3 regions of the Halomonas sp. HL-93 genome follow, and region 3 is predicted to be linked to each of the others. Evidence: predicted binding sites of a transcription regulator. Region 3 holds the regulator's gene; each other region holds the start of a gene.

Region 1 (4,178 bases), 2.0 Mb from region 3:
CATGATCAACGACCCCGCTATAAAGCACCAGACGCCGAGTGTTGCGTAGACCGCAAACATTGGCAGGAACAGGAAACTACCGAAGAAAAAGCACAAGCTGGACAAGATGCCTAGCAGGTTAGGGAGCTGTTGGCGCAGCGTCATTACCATCAATTTATCTCCGGCGTGAACTGAAAACTTACCGATATCCGGTTCCAGCTGTTCATTTCCAGTATGACGCTGGTGAGTTCCATCATACCTTGCTCGCCAAATGCGGTTATTGCGTTTTGATAGTCGTCATCGCTGACCATTTCCTGGCTGATGAGTGTGAGGGCTTCTGCCCAGGCAAGCGCGGCACGCTCTTCTTCATTAAAGCAAGGTGCTTCTCGCCAGGCGGGTAATACGTCCAGGCGCGCCTGGCGTTCGCCATCGTCTCGGGCCTCTTGGCTGTGCATATGCTGGCAGTAACAACAGTGATTGATTTGTGAAACGCGTAAGTTAACCAGGTGAATTATCGTTTTATGAACGGCTGAATCTGACGCGACTTTGCCTAAGGCATGAAGATGCTTAGGTAGGCGAGGGCACAGACGGTAAACGGATTCAGGGGATAGGCGTTGCAGCATGAGAATGCTCCGGTTAATAAGTTGAGAAGCCAGCTTAAAACCGGAAAACCTTCACGCCTTGTAAATTTGCGACAATTTGCGCTTTCGATAAGCTGCTGGGGTTTCATAGGTGAATTTATGAAAGGCGTGAGAAAAATGCGCTTGGTCGAAGTAGCCGCACTGTAGGCCTATTTCCGCGAGGGGAAGGTGGGGATTGTTAACTAACAGCTGGCGGGCATTATACATTCGGGCATAACCCACTAAATGGCCGGGTGAAACGCCTACTTCTTTCTTTAATTTGCGTTCCAGCGTGCGCCGAGTAAATCCCAGGTTGGCCATTAGCTGCTTCGGGGGCAGTTGTAGCCTGCCAATTTCTTCAACCAGGTTTTGAGTACGGCTAGTGCTGGGTGATTGGCATTCCAACTGGCTAAGCAGCCAAGCCTCTAGTAAGGCAAGGCCCTTGGCTGCATTAACCTGGTAAAGACGCTCGACCAGCGGCATCAGGCTATCCAACCAGGGCGGTTTATCATCAATGCCCAATGAGTGATGGGTATCTGAAAACTGTTGTGGCTCCAAGCCCAGCAGAGCAAAGGCACCTGCCGCTTTGAATCGAATGCTTAAACAGGTTTCCGCTGGGTTAAACGTCTCAACCAGGGTGCTTTTATTAAAGCAAAACGTAATAATTGGCTGGGTGCTGGCAAGTTTGATTGTAAGGCTGGAGCCGGCGTCGGGATAGAGCTTTCCTGTTTGGAGTGGAACAACGCTGCCTTGCCCGGCCATAGACCAAAGGCATTGCACCCAAGGGCGAAGGCGTTCGTCGGGTAAGCGCTGCTGCAAATTCAAACAGGCGGCGTTGCTGGGCAGGATAAATAAAGCCATGGCTTCAACACGCTATCGTTGATGAAAAAAGCTTCATCGCATAGCCCTTATTAAACCTTAAAGCCATAAGCTGGGGAAGTGCAGCTACGTTCGCATGAGTAAATAGACCGAACTGATATTGGCAGATCTTACAAATTCCCTAAAGAAACCCCGCCCATTTCCGATAACTCTCTATAGGACGAATTTACACGATCGTTACCCAACGTCATGAGAGCCTGCCATGCCCAACATCTTGCGCTTTATCATTTCGGCGGCGCTGCTGTCTCTCAGCTCGCATGCCTTAGCCAATACCGACGCGGCGGAAGCTGCAGCGCTTGCCTGGTTAGAAGCGATCGATAACGGTAATTTCGAACAAGCCTGGGAAGCGGCGTCGCCGATATTAAAAGCGCCGCTGTCTCAAGGTATGCTGGCCCGCACCATTGAGCTTGTACGCCGGGATTTTGGCAAGGTGTCGTCTCGCCAGAGGATGCGTGCCAGCCGCGAAACGTCTATGCCCGGCGCGCCGAGTGGCGACTATATCGTGTTTACCTTTCAAACCGGCTTCGAGAATAACGAGCGTCGGGTTGAGACCGTTACCCCTCATCTTGAAGACGGTACCTGGCGGGTGAGCGGCTATTACGTGGAGTAGTCTTAATCTGCCAGCTACCAGCGCTGTGCTTTTTTGCACTGCCTGACGATATGCTGCCGCTGTTGCTGAAGGCTTGCCCAGCGATTGGCAGGTAAACCCGCGCGCTCAAGTGCAAGTTGAAGGTCGACGCTTTCAGCAAGTTCGCTGATGGCGTCGCACAGTCGCGTAATTTCTCGTTTTATAAACGGGTAGCTGAGTTTGCCCATGGCCGCCATGGCTTGCCCGTCGCGCGGCAAAAGCTGTTGAGCAAGGTTTATTTCCCGATAGGGATAAAAATGCCAAGTTGTCGACCAATTGAGATTATTTTCCCTATAAGGAAAATAATGGTATGGCAACTAGTGGTATGAACTTCATTCGTGCATCAAGGTTACTGCCCGGCGCGTCTTTCTTCGCCCTAATCATTACGAAACCCACTACAAATGCTACGTTGAAAGTGGAACCTAATGGCGATATCGGTTGTTCAAAAAATATACAAAGGGTCATTTTTGTAAACAGAAATGATGGCGCAATGGTTGCTTGAAAAAGCGGCTCGATAAGGGTTTCAAGGTGCTAGCGCGGGGTGCTGATATGCGAAGCCTTTCATACAAATCCCCTTGGCTGTGGCTATTGCTGGCAGGCGTGCTGATGCTGGCACTGTCGTTCACCTGGCAGGCCATGGCACAAACGTCATCGCGTAACGCCTTGGTTATGAAGGTTGAAGGTGCCATTGGCCCCACCACGAAAGATTATCTTGAGCGCGGCTTGCGCCAGGCCCGCGAGCAGGGCAGCGAAGTGGTCGTGGTTGAATTAGATACGCCTGGCGGCTTGGTTGATACGACCCGCGATATGATCCGTGAAATGCTCAATGCCGATATCCCGGTGGTAATGTATGTCTCCCCTAACGGTGCGCGGGCGGCAAGCGCGGGCACTTACCTGATGTACGGTAGCCACGTGGCGGCGATGTCGCCTTCTACGCATTTAGGCTCTGCCACGCCGGTGCAGATGGGTGGCTCTGGCTTTCCAGGCAGCGCTGATGAAGAAAACGAAGATGCCGATGGCCAGCGTGAAGGCGAGAGTGGCAGCGCAGGCAGCGCCATGGAACGCAAGGTTATGGAAGATGCGGTGAGCTTTATCCGCAGCCTGGCCGAGCGCCACGACCGCAACGCCGATTGGGCCGAAGCGGCGGTGCGCGAGGCGGTAAACCTCACCGCCAGTGAAGCGCTGGAGCAAAACGTTATCGACGTGGTGGCAAGCGATATCGATGACCTGCTGAGGCAAATTGACGGTATGAGCGTGGTCATGGAGCGCGGCGACCATACGCTTGAAACGGCTGACCTCGCCATTGAGCGCTTTGACCCGGATTGGCGCACCCAAATGCTCTCGCTGATTACCAATCCCACCATCGCTTACTTCTTGTTGATCATTGGCTTTTACGGGCTGATCTTCGAGCTTTCAAGTCCTGGAAGCCTATTCCCGGGCACTATCGGTGTTATTTCGTTGCTACTGGCGTTGTTTGCCTTTCAGATGCTACCGATCAATTATGCCGGCCTGGCTCTCGTCCTGGTGGGCTTGGCATTAATGGTGGGCGAGGCGCTAATGCCCAGCTTTGGTGTGCTGGGAGCGGGCGGTATTGCCGCCTTTGTACTGGGCTCGATCATGCTGATGGATGCCGAATATCTCCCCATTTCGCTAACGTTAATCGGTGGCGTGGCGCTGGTGTCCGGCGGGTTGATGTTGTGGACGCTGACGCGCTTTGCAACGCTGCGCAAACGTCCCGCACACACAGGGATGGAGCAGTTGATTGGCGCAAGTGCCATTGCCTTGGAAGACTTTGAGACTCACGGCCATGTGCGCCTGCACGGTGAGCGCTGGAATGCGGTGAGTAATGTACCGATCAAGCAAGGCGATGAGGTGAAAGTGGAGCGCCTTAAGGGCTTGACGGTCTTCGTGTCGCCCCCGTAGCGCCTGCCTGCCGCGGGTTGTATATCACAGACCAATTGCTAGATGAGGTGCTCTATGTTGCTTTCATATTTAGTCCCTGTCGTGCTGGTGGTGTTGCTGGTCGCTGCCTCCATTCGCATTTTGCCGGAATACAAACGCGGCGTGGTGTT
Region 2 (4,178 bases), 890 kb from region 3:
TTAATATTATAGCGGCCCGCATTAGCGGTTTCGCTTGCGGTCGCTATCACACCGTCGCCATTGACGGTGGCTTTTTGCTGCTTAAAAGAAGCAACATCGTTCAGCGTGGCGACAGCGTCTTGCACTCTGCCCATTGCGGACTGAAGGCGTCCATAGGCAGAAATCTTGCTTTGCTCATTGTTTTGGCGCTCGATTATCGGTGTAAGCTTTTGTCGCTCCGCCGACTGGAGCTGATCCAACAAGCCGTTGAGATCAAGGCCAGAACCAACGCCGAGTGAGGTAATGGTTGCCATGTTGGACAGCTCCTAGTGAATTTATGTTGAGGTAGATGGCTTAATTAATCGGCACCAACCGCGATAACTTTAGGAAAATCCTCCTGAACGAACAAAAAAAAGCCCGACATTACATGCCGGACTTTTTTACTGCGGATATTTAACTATTTATCAGCCTGATAGCTGCACCCATTATCACCCAAGCTGTTCAGTCAGGTAAGCGCTTGTCTGGTTCATGTCGCCTACCATGCTATCCAGGGCAGAGAATTCCTCACGGTAACGCTCAACCGTTGTATTGATACGCTCCTCGGTGGTTGAAAAACGCTCACCCAGCCGCTCTAGCTGGCTTTCAGAAGACGTGATAGCGCCTTCCAGCCGACCATTAGTGCCAATTTGCTGTTCAATCGCGGTGCTTACCTGGCCTGCCAAGCCGCTGTTTTCGCTATCACCGGCAAAAAAGCTGGCAAGCTCATTGGGCTGATTGGCAATCGCGCTGTCTAGTTCGTCCTCATTGATAGCAAGCGTCCCATCGAGCTCTAGCGAAATACCCGCATCAGACAGCACATTGAAACCATCACCGTCCACCACGCTGCTGAGTGCTGTACGCAGAGAGGACTCAACGGCACGGGTAGCATTATCACCACTTAAATCAGCCGCTTCACCAGATTCAGAATCAAAGGCGGTTAGCTCGCCAATAGTGCCTTTGAGAGCATTATAATCGTCAACAAAAGCAGTAACTTGTTCACGAATCGAATCGCTATCCTGCTCAACCGTTACGGTGCTTGAAGAACCTGCTTCGGTTAGGTTCAGGGTAACTCCCTGGATCGCATCTTCTACTTGGTTAGTAGGGCTCGTGATATCAATACCGTTAACGTTAAAGGCAGCATCTTCGCCTGCCTGCACAACCTGTGCATCGCTTGTTTGCGCATCGGCTGAGAGGATATCGGAAAAGTTGGTGCTTTCAATACTGGAAGCTGCACCGGTTTCGGTTGAATTCACAGCCAAACGGTAACCATCACCGTCGTTAACGATGGAGGCATTCAGACGGCCATCACTTTGGGTGTTTACAGCGTCGCGCATGTCTTCCAGTGAGCTACCGTCTGCAATACTGATAGGGTCGATATCACCTTCGGCCAAGTTAAACGAAAGCGATTGATCACCATCAATAACCGCTTCGTCGGAAGTATCTAAACGCTCAGTAACCAAGCTGCCTGCAGAGGCAAGTTGATCGACCTGAACGTTATATTGACCCGGCTGGGCATCATCGCTACTAACCGCGCTAACACCACTGCCTTCAACATCCGTCGAGAGGCTTTCAAACGTAGCTGGGTCATTGAGCTTTTCAGCTGCACTTTGAAATTGCGAAAGGTCGCTCTTCAATTGCCCATAGGCAGAAATTTGCGCTTCTTCCGTCTCAGCTTGCTGCTGGATCGGTTCAAGCTTTGCCTGCTCTGATTCTTGTAGCTGGCCGAGTAGTCCGTTCAGGTCTAGGCCTGAACCAACACCGAGTGAAGAAATAGAAGACATAACAACATGCGCCTTGTCTGATGCATTTTGCTGCGCTAATCATGCCAATGCTTCTATTACGCCTTGAAGCCTCGCGCAGCACTTACTTCTCGTATTACCTAAACCCGTCGGCTTATTTATAAGTAACTTTAACTACCATAGCCTTTTTTTTCGTAACGATGTGTTTCCTCACCGTGAATGTTTGCTATTAGCAGAAGTTAACTGCGCCGCCCTACCCCAACATACATCAGCCCCGCCGCCTCCGCAGCGCTGGGGGTAAACAGGTTGCGCCCATCCACCACCAGTCTGTCATTCAACTGGTTGGCCAGCCATTCAAGGTCGACGCTGCGAAACGCTTTCCATTCGGTACAGATCACCAGAGCGTCAGCGCCTTTCACTGCCTGAATGCGGTCGCCGGCGAGCAGTAAGTCGTCACGCTCGCCATAAATCCGGCGGCATTCAGCCATGGCTTCGGGGTCGAAGGCTTGCACCTTGGCGCCCGCCTGCCATAGCGCCTCCATCAGCGTGCGGCTGGGCGCTTCGCGCATGTCATCAGTGTTGGGTTTAAAGGCAAGCCCCCATACCGCGATGGTTTTGCCGCTTAGGTTACCCAATACAGTTTGCAGTTTGGTGAACAGCGTTTGCTTTTGCTGCAAATTGACCGTTTCTACGGCGCTAAGTAACGCCGGGGTGTAGCCTAGCTGGCGGGCAGTGCGCTCTAGTGCCTGTACATCCTTGGGAAAGCACGAGCCGCCATAGCCGCAGCCTGGGTAAATGAAGTGGTAGCCAATACGCGGGTCGCTGCCAATGCCCCGGCGTACGTCTTCAATATCTACATCGAGGCGTTCGGCCAGATTGGCCATCTCGTTCATAAAGCTGATCTTGGTGGCCAGCATGGCGTTGGCAGCGTATTTGGTGAGCTCGGCGGCGCGCACGCTCATGAACATCAGCTTGTCGTGGTTGCGGTTATAGGGCGCATAGCACTCGTGCATGCGGGCTTTCACACGTTCACTCTCGGTACCGACGATGATCCGCGCGCCGCGGGTAAAGTCCTCGATCGCCGCGCCTTCTTTCATAAACTCGGGGTTAGAGCACACATCAAAGGGCACATCGGCACCGCGGGCGACGAGGGTGTCGCTGATCGCCGCTTGCACCTTCTCAGCGGTGCCCACCGGCACGGTGGATTTATCAATCACCAGCTTGTAATCGTTCATGTGCTGGCCAATGGTACGCGCGACATCCAACACATAACGTAGGTCGGCACTTCCGTCTTCATCCGGCGGAGTGCCAACGGCGATAAACAACAGTTCGCCTTCCAGAACGGCTTGTTCTGCGTTGGTGGTAAAGCGTAGCCGCCCCGCCTCAATGTTATGCGCGACGAGGGTGCTCAGCCCTGGCTCAAAGATGGGCACCTCACCGGCATTAAGCTGGGCGATTCGCTCGGCATTGACGTCCATACAGGTCACTTGATGCCCTACATCGGCCAGGCAGGCGCCTGCCACCAATCCTACGTAACCGCTTCCAAAAACACTGATATGCATGCCGTGTTAACTCACTCATCTATACGGGGTGACGAAGATAAAGACGAGCTTATCACGTCATCCACGTTTTGATGACGGGGCGGCCAGTGAAAAACGTAGGCTAGACGTTGGTCTAATATCGACTTTGGTTTATAATGCACTGCAACACATCGTCATTGGCAATCAGGCTTTAGATGCCAGTGCCCTGCCGAGCTAACGTATTAGGAGAAGGGAATGCCCAGCGACATATCCACCGCCAGTCACGTTCAGCGCAGCTTACGCCAGTGTTTGGCCGTGGTGGCCGAATTACTTTATGACAATGGCCATGTGTTGGAGACAATTACGCTGGCCCAGCGCGGCCTCAATCGGAAGGAACTGCAGTCGCTAAGCCAAAACGCTCCCGGATGGGCCACCTGCCAGCAGGTATTGGAAACCAGCCAAGCGGCCACTCGCAATGAGCAAGGCCGCTTCGTATTAACGCCCATGGGGCGCGAGCTGATGTTTGATATGTTTGGGGAAGGCGCAGCGGACTGCGCCTAGTCGTTGTACCAAAACTGCTTGCGATGACCCATACGGTTTGAAAAATCCTGATTAACGGGATGAGCGCGAAGTTAGTCAGTGTTTTTTAGCGTAGGCCGAGAATTGAAAGAATAAACAGCACGACCACTACCAGTCCTACGATGTAAATAATACTATTCATTGCGTCGCTCCTTGCGTGTTGCGCGGTTGGAATACGTATTGCGATTATCGCTTACCCCCTAAAGCCTAGCAGGCCTTTTCAAACTTTGCGTATTCAAGACGTTACTTGATTTACACGATTTACCATGACGGGGCTGGAACCCTGGGATGATGGTAGGCTCAAAGGGATTCCCATTCGCTG
Region 3 (4,178 bases):
ACGGATACCTGCCCTTCAAAGGCATTCAATACATCCACTAGGCTGGCAATGAGATCGCGGCCCTGACCGGTAAGCTGTGCCCGCCCGCTATCGAATAACAGCCTATCGTTGATGCGCAGCGTCACGCCTTCCTGGCCTTGGGATACGTCCACCCCGGGGATACGAATGCCGTCGAAGCGAGGTTGCACGCCACTATGCCGCGGCTGGATACCGGCTGCCAAGGTGGCCAGGGGCAGGTCTTCGATAGCGCCGGGAGACACCTCGGCGACACTGCCGGCGGCACCCTCATCGTTACCGCCCGGCGGGGCCAAAGACAGCAGCAATACGAACAGGGTAAGCAATAACGTCAGCACGTCCAGGTAGCTGGTTAGCCAACCATCATCCTCTCCACCCGTTAGCAGCGGCGCCTCTAAGGTCTGTCGCGTATCCCTGTCTAACATGGCCGCTACCCTTTGGCAGCAGCACTTGTGCGGGTGCGCGGCTTCTTAACGTCAGGTTCACGGATTTCGTCATGGTAATTAGCGATGAACGAATTGAGCGTTTCTTCGATAAAGGAAGGCAACCGGCGCTTGGTAATCAGTGAAATCCCTTCCAATACCATATTCATGGTAATCAGCCGTTCTTCGGTGCGCCGCTCCAACTTTACCGCGACAGGCTTGAACACCAGATTGGCCAGCAAAATACCATAGAAGGTCGTCAGCAAGGCCACCGCCATACGCGGGCCAATGACGTCAAGATTGCCGGAATCCATGACTTCCAGCATATTGACCAGGCCTACTAGCGTGCCAATCATGCCAAACGCCGGTGCATAAGTGGCCATGGTTCGGAAAATTTGCGCTTCCGCATGCTCGCGCGCTTTTAGCCGCGCTATACGCCAGCGCAACATATCGAAGATTTCGTCTTCTTTGGTGTTGGCGATAACCAGTTGGATACCGGTACGTAAAAACGGGTTGCGGGTATGTTCAAGCTCTCTCTCAACGGCGCGAACATCGCCCTTAAACCATAGCCGCGACATGGAAACCAGTTCGTTGATATCGTCACGCACATAGGTATTTTCGCGGCGAAAGACAAGCCCGACCAAACGCACCACACGGAGCACTTCTTTAAGTGGATAGCTGATAAAGGTGGCGGCAAGCGTACCGGTGACCACAATAGCGAGCCCCGGTAAATTGAAGAAGCTTTCCGGCGATTCAGCAGTAAAAAACAAGACGCTTACCAACAGCAGGATGCTGGCACATATACCTATCAGCGTCGATGGATTCATGTCGTGCTCCTTAAAGCATTAAATACGGGACGCGTTAGCGCGGGGTGTTGAAACAGCAGCGCGTTCCCCGCCGTTTTTGCCGTCACGACTACGCCGAATCGTTTAACTTTGCGCGCAGGCGACTCACCGCTTGGCTATGCAGTTGGGAAACGCGTGATTCAGTAACGCCCAACACAGCACCTACTTCTTTTAAATTCAATTCTTCTTGGTAATACAGCGCCATAAGCAGCTTTTCACGCTCGGGCAATGCCTCAATGGCGGCCACTAGCGTTTCCCGCTGTTGGCCATCTAGCAAATGATCGAACGGCGAACTACTCGCCTCACGACTATACGGCTCACTGCCATCGGCCACCAACTCTTCGAAGGGCAGCAACTGCCCACTATTAGTGTCATGCAGCAGTTGCTGATAATCGCCAAGCGGCATATCCAACGAGGCCGCAATTTCTGCTTCTTCAGGGGCGCGCCCCAGCGATTGCTCCAATCGCCTGACAGCCTCATCCACGGCCCGGGCAGAGCGCCGGACGCTGCGGGGCAGCCAATCGCGGGTGCGCAACTCATCCACCATGGCGCCGCGAATGCGCTGACTAGCAAACGTCGCAAAGGTAGCGCCCTGAGTGGCATCGAAGCGTCCTAGGGCCTCTAATAGACCCATCATGCCCGCCTGGATTAAGTCGTCCAGCTCAATGCTGGCTGGCAACCTGACTTGAAGCGTCAAGGCCTGACGTCTTACCAGTGGCATGTACTCCGTCATCAGCTCACTTTGTTCGATCCTGCCTTGTGCTGTATACATCCTCTTGCCTCGCGGCTAAACCACCTTGACTCACTGATAATTTATAATCATCTGCAACCCTTTAATGCTGACGGGCCGCTGCCCTGGCCGTAGCGCAAACTGAAAATGCAGCGGCGTTGTCGCACCTAGCCCTGATAAAGCACGGGTCTCCCCACGCATCCCTGATAAAGGAACACAACGCTCAGGATGACATAGCCAGGACTGAAGCGCTGCCCCGGGGGGATGCTGGTATTGCCATTGGACGCGCTCAATGACCGCCGTCGGTGCGGCGACACCCGCTGGGGGACGCGCCGTATCACTGCGGCTGGCGCGGTCGCTCATGGCCACCGTAAGCCCCGGCACTTGCGTGACCCAACTGCTGGACGCCGCCTGAGCTAACGAGCCAGTCCCCACTGCTAGTACCAAAATGCTAATTACATAACGCCAATAGCCTAGCATGCTTGGTTCCTTTTCATGAGCGAATTAGCCCCGTTTATTAGGCGCTTTACAGGCGTTCGCCGCGCTCAGCGGGCCAACAATAGCAGCTCGATGCCTAAATAGTTCTTGGCCGCCTGCTGTAGGTTTTCCAACAGACCTTGCCTGGGCAAATTAGGCTCGTGCAACGCCAGTAGACGCTGCGGGCCGTTATGCTGGCTTAGCTGTTTCAATACATGGTACATGCGCCCAAACGCATCGGCATCGCTGTGTATCCATAGTGCCCAGCGACGATGATCCTGGCTAAGTCGTGCCAGTTCGGGCGCATCCGGCATCACAATACGAATATCCCAGTCGGCTGGGTCCTTGGCCCAGGCGCGTCCCAATGCAGCCCACTGGCCTAGCCGCGCGCTAACCTTACGTACTTGAACCGGCCCAGCGTTGGGCAACCCAATCACCATTAACGGCGTTTTCGGTACAGGTGGCCCGACGGGCGGCATCATGGCCGCTGCGCTGGGTACAACAGGCGACCGGTAGGCCATCGGCCGGGGCGATTCCGTTGCCTCAGGGGGCGCTTCATCGCCCCGCTGCTGACGCTGCAGGTCGGCCCACTTGCGTAGCCCGGCGGCTTGGTCATGAGCGCTCATACCAAGCCCTCACGGTGAACGCCACCCAGCTGGCGGATCGCATCACGGGCCATAAAGGCATACACCAGAGCATCGAGCAGCGCTGTATCGCGCCGCCGCCGACGGCTGCCCAACAAGTTCAACACGTCACTATGCAATGCACTGGCGGCCTCATCGTCAGCGCAGTCGAGATGCCCCGCCACGGCGGCGATACCACTGGCCATCAGCAATCGCACCTCTGGGCTTACCTCACCACTGTCGGCATCTTTTAACTGTTGCCAGGCACGACGGGTCATTGCTGAAAGCCCTTCGCTTTGCAGTTGGGTCACCAACAGGCTCAGCACCTCATTGCCCAACCGCGCAGGTGTAAGCCAATAACGCCGCGTGACTACCTTAGCACTTTCCGGATCGCGCACTTCGCCGTACCACGCCAGCAACTCCCGTCCGTCTTGATCGCTGACTTCGGCATAGGCCGTCCACAGGGCCATCGGCTGGCCACGGAAACGCACGTTAACGCGGTGGTTGAGCGTGCTTTCCACAAACAATTGGCGTAGCGCATAGCGTTCGCCGTGCAAGTGTACCCTGAGGGCTGGCGGGGCCAAGCTGACCCAGGTCAAGTATTGGCGCTCCAGCCAGGACAATGCCTCGCTGTCGGGTAAGGCAGGTAATAAATGGACCGCGACACCATCGCGCTCACTAAAGTTTGCCATGCGCGGCTGCCAACCGGCTGGCTGACGGTGCTGTAGCCAGGGCAGCGCCATCCAGGCGCCATCTGCATCGAGCCCTATATCGGGCATTGCCCAATCACAGCCACGTTCATTGCGGCGTGGCGACCACGTCATGCCCAGCATGCGCTGGGGCGGCGGGTACCCCTCCAGAAGCTCGTCCAGTCGCTGATCCTGCAACACGCTGGGCAAGTTGGCGATGTCCCAGACGCCTTCCAGCCGGTCAAAGCCCGCCAGCCGCTCGCGCAACTGGGCAAACAGTGACGACAGACGGCGGCCCTGGCCCAGCACATCCCGCGACCAGCGCGGCATGCTAATCGGCGAGGTAGTCATGGGAGCGCTGCCTACCTGCGCGGCGG

Evidence for each region. The regulator FliA, encoded in region 3, starts transcription of late flagellar genes. The targets are predictions, from matches to a motif close to CTAAAGTTNNNNNNNNNNCNGCCGATA.
Region 1: the regulator FliA is predicted to act here: its motif matches at 1,600-1,626, upstream of GA0071314_RS07690 (DUF4019 domain-containing protein).
Region 2: the regulator FliA is predicted to act here: its motif matches at 1,905-1,931, upstream of fliD (flagellar filament capping protein FliD).

The regions. Positions count from the first base shown of each region.
Region 1 is NZ_LT593974.1:1,681,923-1,686,100, forward strand. Features, by position in the region: gene GA0071314_RS19875 (YrhK family protein) at 1-150, opposite strand, end outside; gene GA0071314_RS07680 (carboxymuconolactone decarboxylase family protein) at 150-602, opposite strand; gene GA0071314_RS07685 (helix-turn-helix domain-containing protein) at 654-1,460, opposite strand; gene GA0071314_RS07690 (DUF4019 domain-containing protein) at 1,681-2,088, shown strand; gene GA0071314_RS07695 (hypothetical protein) at 2,103-2,303, opposite strand; gene GA0071314_RS07705 (NfeD family protein) at 2,656-4,029, shown strand; gene GA0071314_RS07710 (slipin family protein) at 4,084-4,178, shown strand, end outside.
Region 2 is NZ_LT593974.1:601,063-605,240, reverse strand. Features, by position in the region: gene fliD (flagellar filament capping protein FliD) at 1-293, opposite strand, end outside; gene fliD (flagellar filament capping protein FliD) at 468-1,799, opposite strand; gene GA0071314_RS02685 (UDP-glucose dehydrogenase family protein) at 1,997-3,319, opposite strand; gene GA0071314_RS02680 (hypothetical protein) at 3,533-3,838, shown strand.
Region 3 is NZ_LT593974.1:3,852,041-3,856,218, forward strand. Features, by position in the region: gene GA0071314_RS17890 (OmpA/MotB family protein) at 1-440, opposite strand, end outside; gene GA0071314_RS17895 (motility protein A) at 446-1,264, opposite strand; gene GA0071314_RS17900 (RNA polymerase sigma factor FliA) at 1,353-2,054, opposite strand; gene GA0071314_RS17905 (flagellar protein FlhE) at 2,085-2,492, opposite strand; gene GA0071314_RS17910 (hypothetical protein) at 2,558-3,115, opposite strand; gene flhF (flagellar biosynthesis protein FlhF) at 3,112-4,178, opposite strand, start outside.